2 regions of the Stenotrophomonas sp. YJH_SMC_58 genome follow, and region 1 is predicted to be linked to the other one. Evidence: predicted binding sites of a transcription regulator. Region 1 holds the regulator's gene; the other holds the start of a gene.

Region 1 (4,209 bases):
GCGCCTGGCGCAGCGCCACCGTGCAGCTGGTCCAGCAGGGCTTCGAACTCGTCTTCGCTGATCAGGCCATCGTCGGCTTTCTTCGCCGGCGCGACCGCGGTCGGCGCGTTGCCGCCATGCAGCTGGTCGAGCAGGGCCTCGAATTCGTCGTCGGTGATCAGGTCGCTGCCGGCTGCCGCAGGCGCGGCCGCAGCGACCGGCGCGGCAGTGCCACCGTTCATGTCGAACTGCGCGATCAGGTCCGGCGGCGCATAACCCGGCTCGGTGCCGGAGGACACGGCGTCCAGCATCGACTGCAGGTAGTCCAGCGATTGCTGGGCGGCGTCGAAGTGGTGGGCCTGCAGCACCGCCTGCCCGGCACGCGCGATGCCCAGGGCCTCTTCAGCGGCGTGGCACAGCTCGACCATCGCGGTGACGCCAAGGAAGCCGGCACCGCCCTTGAGCGTGTGGTATCCACGGAACACCGCGTTGAGCTGCTCGGTGTCCTGCGGTGCCTGCTCCAGCGACACCAGCTGTTCGCCCAGGCGATCCAGGATTTCCTGTGCCTCGATGATGAAATCGGCAGTGATGTCGTCGGATACCGCGCTCATGCTTACAGCCCCAGATCCGACAACAGGTCGTCGGCGTCGTTCTGCGAGACCGCGTGGCGGTCCAGTCCCTTCAGTGCCGGCCCGGCCAGTTCCGGGTCGGTGCGATGCTGTTCCGGCGGCAGGCCGAGTGCGCCGAAGCCCTCGTGCACGCGGCGGACGATGCCGACCACGCGACGGATGATCTGCCCGGTCAGGTCCTGGTAGCTCTGGGTCAGGGCGATCTCGGTCAGGTTGTGGCGGATGCGCTCGAGCTGCGCGTCCTGGCCCGGCTGCAGGCCTTCAGCACGCAGCTGTTCGGTCAGGCTGCGGCATTCCTCGGCCAGGTCCAGGGTGCGGTGCGTGGCCTGTTCGGTCATGGCCACCACGTGGTCCAGGCGTGCGCAGGCGTCGTCCAGCTCACCGGCCTCGCTGGGCACGGTCGGCAGCTCACCCAGTGCCTGCCCCAGCTCGCGGGCCAGCCGCGAGAGGCCGCTCATCATCGGCTGCGTACGTAGCGCGACCAGTCCGTCGATGCGCTGCCGCCAGGCGGCCTCGTCACCGGACTCGAGTGCGTCCAGGGCTTCCTGCAGGCGCAGGGCGAGGGCGCTCTTGTCGACCGTGGTATCCATCAGGCGCTGGCCGCCAGGCGTTCGAAGATCTTGCCGAGCTTCTCTTCCAGCGTCTGCGCAGTGAATGGCTTGATGATGTAGCCGTTCACGCCGTTCTGGGCGGCTTCGATGATCTGTTCGCGCTTGGCTTCGGCGGTGACCATCAGCACTGGCAGGGTCTTCAGCTTGGCATCGGCACGGATCGCCTTCAGCAGCTCGATGCCGGTCATCACCGGCATGTTCCAGTCGGTGACCACGAAATCGAACGGCTGGCTCTGCAGCAGCGACAGCGCGGCATGCCCGTCCTCGGCTTCGGCGGTATTGGTGAAGCCCAGATCGCCCAGCAGGTTCTTGACGATCCGACGCATGGTCGAGAAGTCATCGACGATCAGGATGCGCATGTTCTTGTTCAAAGCAGAGTTCCTTTGTTGTTCATTCCGGGCGGCCGGGGGCAGCCGCCTCGGGCATGTTCATTCTTCCAGGCCGGCGTCCGCCGCCTCGAAAATCTTGAGCCGGCCACGCAGGCGCAGCACCGCCTGGCCGTGGATCTGGCAGACCCGCGACTCGCTCACGCCGAGCACCGCGCCGATCTCCTTCAGGTTCAGTTCCTGCTCGTAGTAGAGCGAGAGCACCAGCTGTTCGCGCTCGGGCAGGTGGCCGATGGCCTTGCCCAGCTCGCGGCCGAACTCACCACGCTCCAGTACCTGCTGCGGGGTCGGGCCGCCCTGGGCGACGGTGTCCAGCTCGCCCTGGTCCTCGATGCGCGACTCCAGGCTCAGCACCTGGCCACGTGCGGCGTCCTCCATCAACCGCAGGTATTCGGGCAGCGGCATCTCCATCGCGGCGGCCACCTCGGTGGCGCTGGCGGCGCGGCCGCTGCTCTGTTCCAGGCGGCGGATGGTGGCGGCGGCATCGCGGGCACGGCGGTGCACCGAGCGCGGCACCCAGTCGCCACGGCGGATCTCGTCGATCATCGAACCGCGGATGCGGATCGAGGCATAGGTCTCGAACGAGGCGCCCTGGTCGGCGTCGTAGCTGCGCGACGCTTCGATCAGGCCCATCATGCCGGCCTGGATCAGGTCGTCCACTTCAACGCTGGCCGGCAACCGCGCGGCCAGGTGGTGGGCGATGCGCCGCACCAGGTCCGAATGCTGGGCGATGACCTCGTTGGCCGCCGAGCGCTGGACTTCCCTGTACTGGGCTGCGCCTTTCATGCGGCCACCCCGCGCTGCTTGAGGATGCGCTCGAGGAAGAACTCGACGCCGCCACGCGGTTCGGTCGGCGCCTGCCAGCGTGCGGTGCGACGCGCGATCTCGGTGATCGCCAGCGCGGCCGGGCTGGACGGGTAGGCCTTCACCACCGGCTGCTGGCGCTGCACCGACAGGCGCAGCCAGTCGTCCTGCGGCACGCAGCCCAGGTAGTTCAGCGAGACATCGGCGAGGAACTTCTCGCAGACGCGGGTCAGCTTTTCGTACAGCACGCGGCCCTCGTTGGGGTCGCGCACCATGTTGGCCACTACCTGGATGCGGTCCACGCCGCGTTCGCGCGACAGCACCTTGATCAGCGCGTAGGCGTCGGTGATCGAGGCCGGCTCGTCACAGACCACCACCACGGTGTCCTGCGCGGCCTGGCAGAAGGTCAGCACGCCGTCGGTGATGCCGGCGGCGGTGTCCACCACCATGATGTCCAGTTCGCGTTCCAGCTCGGAGAACACGTTGACCAGGCCGACGTGCTCGGCCGGGGCCAGCTCGGCCATGTGCCGGCGGCCGGACGCGGCCGGCACCACCAGCACGCCGTTCGGGCCTTCGACGATGACGTCGTCCAGCGAGCAGCGGCCGGCGACCAGGTCGGCCAGCGTGAAGGTCGGGTTCAGCCCCAGGATCACGTCGATGTTGGCCAGGCCCAGGTCGGCGTCCAGCAGCAGCGTGCGCTTGCCCATGCCGGCCAGTGCCACCGCCAGGTTGGCGGACACATTCGTCTTGCCCACGCCGCCCTTGCCGCCAGTGACGGCAATGGTGCGCACAGGGCCGAGCGGCTCGCTGCGGGTGGCCGACAGCGGGAAGGTCTTGGTCAGCTTGGCGTACTCACGCGACGGCATGGTTCAACTCCGGGTTGCAGGGCATATCGGCCGCGCGGCGCAAATCTTCAAGGCGAAGTACGAGATTGGCCGCACTGGCCCGGTGCAGGTCCTCCGGAACGTCCTGGCCATCGGTCACCCAGGTGATCGGCAGGGCGTGGTCCACGGCCACTGACAGGGCGTTGCCGAAGCGGCCGGTCTCGTCCAGCTTGCTCAGCACCAGGCCCTGCAGGTTGGCGGCGCCGAAGCGGCGGACCACCTCGTCCATGTCGCCGAAGCTGGTGTTGGCCGGCAGCACCAGCAGGGTGCGTACCTGGCGGGCGGCGCGCAGCCACTGCAGCTGCGCGGCCAGCGCGCGGTCGCGCGGGCCCAGGCCGGCGGTGTCGATCAGCACCAGCTTGTAGTCCTTCAGGCGTTCCAGCAGCTGGTCCAGGTCGGTGCCGCTGTTGGCCTCGTGCACCGCGATGCCGAGCTGGCGGCCGTAGCCGTACAGCTGCTCGCGGGCGCCGATGCGGGTGGTGTCGGTGGTCACCAGGGCCACATCGCGCGGCGCATGCTTCTCGGCGAAGCGCGAGGCCAGCTTGGCGATGGTGGTGGTCTTGCCGGCGCCGGTCGGGCCGACCAGGGCGATCACGCCGCCTTCTTCCAGCGGGTCGACCGGGGCGATCGGCAGCTTGCGCGAGATCAGCCCCAGCATCAGGCCGCGGCCACGATGGGCTTCGGTCTCCAGCGGGATCTGCATGGCCACGTCGCGGGCCAGCCCGGCGTCGAAACCGTACTCGTCCATCAGGTCCAGCGCGGTGGCGCGCACCGGGCTACCACGCAGGCGCTCGTCGGTGAAGCGGTTCATCTCGCGCTCGATCACCTGGCGCATGCCGGCCACTTCCTGGCGCAGCTGGCGGATCTCGGCGTCGTCCTGGGCAACCACGGTCAGCGTCGGTGCCGGGGCCAGCAT
Region 2 (4,209 bases), on a different contig from region 1:
TTCACCTTGGCAGCGGCGTCTTCGATCAGCTCCTTGATCTCCTTGGCGGCGACACCGGCACGCTGTGCGAGCGTGCGTACCTCGCTGGCGACCACGGCAAAACCACGGCCCTGCTCACCTGCACGCGCGGCTTCAACCGCAGCATTCAGCGCCAGGATGTTGGTCTGGAACGCGATGCCGTCGATCACGGTGGAGATTTCCGAGATGCGTGCCGAGGACTGATCGATCTCACCCATCACCGACGCCATCTGCGCCATCGCCTGCTCGGTTTCGCGTACGGCGGCACCGGCGGCGTGCGCTTCACTGTCGGCCTGACGAGCGAGCTCGGCATTCTGGCGCACAGTCGAAGTCAGTTCCTCCATCGATGCGGCGGCTTCTTCCAGGTTGGCGGCCTGCTGCTCGGTGCGGCGCGACAGGTCGTTGTTGCCGGCGGCCAGTTCCTGCGCCGCGTTGTTGATGCTGTCGGCGGCCACCTGGATGCCACGCACGATGCCGGTCAGCTGCGCGGTGGTGGTGTTGGCGTCGTCACGCATGCGGGCGAATACACCGTCGTACTCGCCGTCCATGCGTGCAGTCAGGTCGCCGTGCGAGATCGCGCGTAGCACGTCGGAAACGTCGGCGATGCTGGCCTGCGAACTGGCCATCATGCCGTTGAGGTGCTCGACCATCGCCTTGAACTGGAACTGGAACGCAGCGGCATCGCCACGCATGCTGAAATCACCGGCGCGCGCGGCCCGGGCCAGTTCATCGATCTGCGCGTTGATCGCCATCAGGCTCTGCTTCACTGCGGCCAGGGTGCGGGTCAGCGTGCCCTTCTCGCCCGGGTAGTCCGGCAGGTCGCGGCTGAGGTCACCGATGGCGTAACGCTGCATCACTTCGGCCATCAGCAGTTCCACCTGCACGTGCGATTCGACCAGGCTGTTGGTGGCCTGCACCATGCGGCCGAAATCGCCGGGGAAGGCGCTGGCGTCCATGCGGTAGCGGATCGCACCCGCCTCGTGCTGTTCGGCCATCTGCAGCTGTGCGCCGATCGCCGCCTGCACGCTCTGCCGCACGCTGGCCATGGCTTCACCCAGCTGGGTCAGTTCATCGCGGCCGCCAAGGCGGAACTCCTGGTCCAGCTGGCCCTTGGACAGGCGCTCGGCCAGGTTCACCGCGCGGGCCAACGGGCCGGTCAGGCTGCGGCCGATCATCACCGAGGCACCGATGCCCACCAGCAGTGCAACGCCGCCCAGCACCAGCAACTGCAGCAGGCTGCGCTCGCCCAAGCGGATCGCCTCGGCGGCCGCCTCACGGCTTTCCTTCTCTTCGAAGTCCACGCCATCGGACAGCGCCTTGTTCCAGCCGTTGGCGGCTTCCTGCACCGGGCCCAGGGTCAGCGCCACGGCGCCCGGGTAGTCGCCCTGCTCCATCAGTTCGCTGGTCTGCTTGTTGAGCGGACGCGCGATGGCACGCTTGGCGGCGATGGTCTCGGCAATGGCCTTGCCCTCGGCGTCGCTGGGCAGCGCCTGGTAGGCCGTCCAACTGGCCTCATAGCGCTTGACCAGATCGGCGATGCGCTGCTCATCATGGCCACGGTCATCGCCCTGGCGGATCAGCATCTCGCGGCGAACGACCATCATCTGGTTGTTGGCATCGAGCATCTGCGAGAGCAGGCGCACCTTGGCCACGCTGACATCGACCACCTGCTGCATCGCGCGCTTCTGCACGACACTGGCGGTGGCGCCGGTGGCCACCACGGCCGCAACCAACAGCAGCAACAGGCCAAAGCCCAGCCCAAGACGCCAGGCAACCCTGACATTCCTCAAGTAGTTCATCGGTACATCCAAAACGGGGGGGATGTGGCGTTATCGGCGGCCCGCCAGGCAATCTTGATCGCCGACCGCCAATGGCGTGGGGCACCATTCACCTTGGTGAGCCCTTGGCCGGCGGCACCCGCGCGGGGACGGTCGCGCAACGACCCGACTGCTCATGCAGACGTCAGATCTCTTTCACGGTGGCTCGGCGCGGCCTGCAGGCAAGGTGGTGGCGTCATCTGCTGGAGTTCCCAATGCCATTACCCGTGTACCGATCCACCCTGCTCGCTCTCTCGCTACTGGCATCGCCGGCGTTCGCGCAGGCACCGCCCCCTGGACTGCCCGCCCCCATCGCCGAGAAGGCCGGACCGGACACCGCAGCACGTTCCGCCCTGCATGCCCAGGTGCTGCTGGACCGTGCGAATTTCTCGCCCGGCCAGATCGACGGTGAAGTGGGCAGCAACCAGCGGCGCGCGGTGTCGGGTTTCCAGGCGGCGCACGGCCTGACCGTCACCGGTGAACTGGACGACGCGACCTGGCAGGCCCTGCAGGCTGATACGGTCACCCCCTTGGCCAGCTACACGCTGACCAGCGAGGATGTCGCCGGGCCGTTCCAGGCGGTGCCGAAGGGCCCCGCCGCACAGGCCAAACTGAAATCGCTGGGCTTCAACAACGTCGAAGAGTCGCTGGGCGAACGCTTCCACGCATCCCCTGAGCTGTTGAAGCTGCTCAATCCGGGCGTGGATCTGAGCAAGGCGGGCAACCGCATCCAGGTGCCCAATATCGCACCATCGCCGCTACCGAAGGCGGCCAAGGTGGTCGTCGACAAGTCCGATTCCAGCCTGCAGTTGCTGGATGCGCAGGGCAAGGTGATCGCTCAGGTGCCGGTTTCCTCCGGCAGCCAGCACGATCCGCTGCCGATCGGCGAATGGAAGATCCTGGGCGTGTATCGCGACCCGCCGTTTCACTACAACCCCAAGCTGTTCTGGGATGCGCGCAAGGGCGAAAAGAAGGCGACACTGCCGCCGGGCCCGAACAATCCAGTCGGCCGGGTCTGGATCGATCTGTCGAAGCCACACTACGGCCTGCATGGCACGCCCGAGCCCGGCCATGTCGGCAAGACCGAGTCACATGGCTGCGTGCGCATGACCAACTGGGATGCGCTGCGCGTGGCCGATGCGGTGGATACCTCCGTCCCCGTGGTGATGCAGGAGTGAGCCGATGCGTCTTTCGCAGCTGATCGTAGTGGGCGTTCTGCTGGGACTGGGGGCCGGCTGGTGGCTGCGCCGCGATGCAGGCGAGCCGGTAGCCGCCTCGCTGCCGGAAGCACAACCGGCAGCAGCTGTGGCGCCGGCCAAGGGATCCCTAGCGCCGCTCGACACGGCCCCTGCCCCCGCCGCCACCGCACCGTCAGCCGCGCGGGCTGCGGATGCGCCGTCCGGTCTGCTGCTGCCGGTACAGGGCGTCCTGGCCTCCCAGCTGCGCGACACGTTCACCGATGCGCGCAGCGAAGGCCGCGTGCACGATGCCATCGACATCATGGCCGATGCCGGTACGCCGGTGCTGGCAGTGGCCGATGGCACGGTGGAAAAACTGTTCGACAGCGAGCGCGGTGGCCTGACGATCTACCAGTTCGAGCCCAGCGGACGCTGGTGCTACTACTACGCGCACCTGCAGCGCTATGCCGATGGCCTGACCGAAAAGCAGGTGATCAGACGCGGGGAGGTGATCGGTTACGTGGGCAGTACCGGCAACGCCAGCCCTGAGGCCCCGCACCTGCATTTCGAGGTGCACGTGCTGGGACCGGAGAAGCAGTGGTGGAAGGGAGAATCGATCAATCCGTACCCACTGCTGAATCCGCCTGCTTCGAAGCCCGGTGCTGCCAGCGCCGCAAGGTGAACGTGAACACCGCCAAGGCAGCCCCTGGAATCAACAGGAGCAGTGCCGCCACTTTCCAGAAGAAGAACGGCCACAACCAGACATAATCCAGGTCAGTCAGCTTCAACAGATCCAGTGGCGGCTGCAGCTCGACGGTGGCCGCGCGATCGGCCAGCGCCGGGTCCACCTCCAGCACGGTTACCCGCACCCATGAGCGGCCGCGTGGCAATGCGTCGCCACGGCCATAGCCGAAGTAGGACGCCATGAGGCCGCTGGACTCAACCGAAGCCAGCGCACGATTGATGCCCTGCCCGGCCACTCCCGAACGCTCCCCTGCGCGGAAGTCTCCATGATCGGTCGGAGTTTCGATGCGCAGCAGCACCTCGGGGTCAGCCTCCGTACCGTCCGCGGCATAGCGCAGGCGCAGCCGCAGTTGATCATCGATGAGGCGGTAGACGGTGATCTGGGCGGTTGCGCCAGGGCTCAGCACCAACGGCACCGTCTGCGTGCGCGAAGCCAGGGTATTGGCAGCCGC

Evidence for each region. Region 1 encodes FliA, which starts transcription of late flagellar genes. Its sites were predicted from a motif close to TAAAGTTTNNCNNNCNNNGGCCGATAA; they were not measured.
Region 2: a site for FliA is predicted at 1,848-1,874, ahead of AC5P68_RS00400 (methyl-accepting chemotaxis protein). Genes of this name have one in related genera too.

Annotation. Positions count from the first base shown of each region.
Region 1 covers NZ_JCAFSW010000017.1:9,869-14,077, forward strand. The annotation lists gene AC5P68_RS17300 (chemotaxis protein CheA) at 1-590, opposite strand, end outside; gene AC5P68_RS17305 (protein phosphatase CheZ) at 593-1,198, opposite strand; gene cheY (chemotaxis response regulator CheY) at 1,198-1,590, opposite strand; gene AC5P68_RS17315 (RNA polymerase sigma factor FliA) at 1,648-2,391, opposite strand; gene AC5P68_RS17320 (MinD/ParA family ATP-binding protein) at 2,388-3,275, opposite strand; gene flhF (flagellar biosynthesis GTPase FlhF) at 3,262-4,209, opposite strand, start outside.
Region 2 covers NZ_JCAFSW010000001.1:84,181-88,389, forward strand. The annotation lists gene AC5P68_RS00400 (methyl-accepting chemotaxis protein) at 1-1,817, opposite strand, end outside; gene AC5P68_RS00405 (L,D-transpeptidase family protein) at 2,051-3,013, shown strand; gene AC5P68_RS00410 (M23 family metallopeptidase) at 3,018-3,695, shown strand; gene AC5P68_RS00415 (hypothetical protein) at 3,631-4,209, opposite strand, start outside.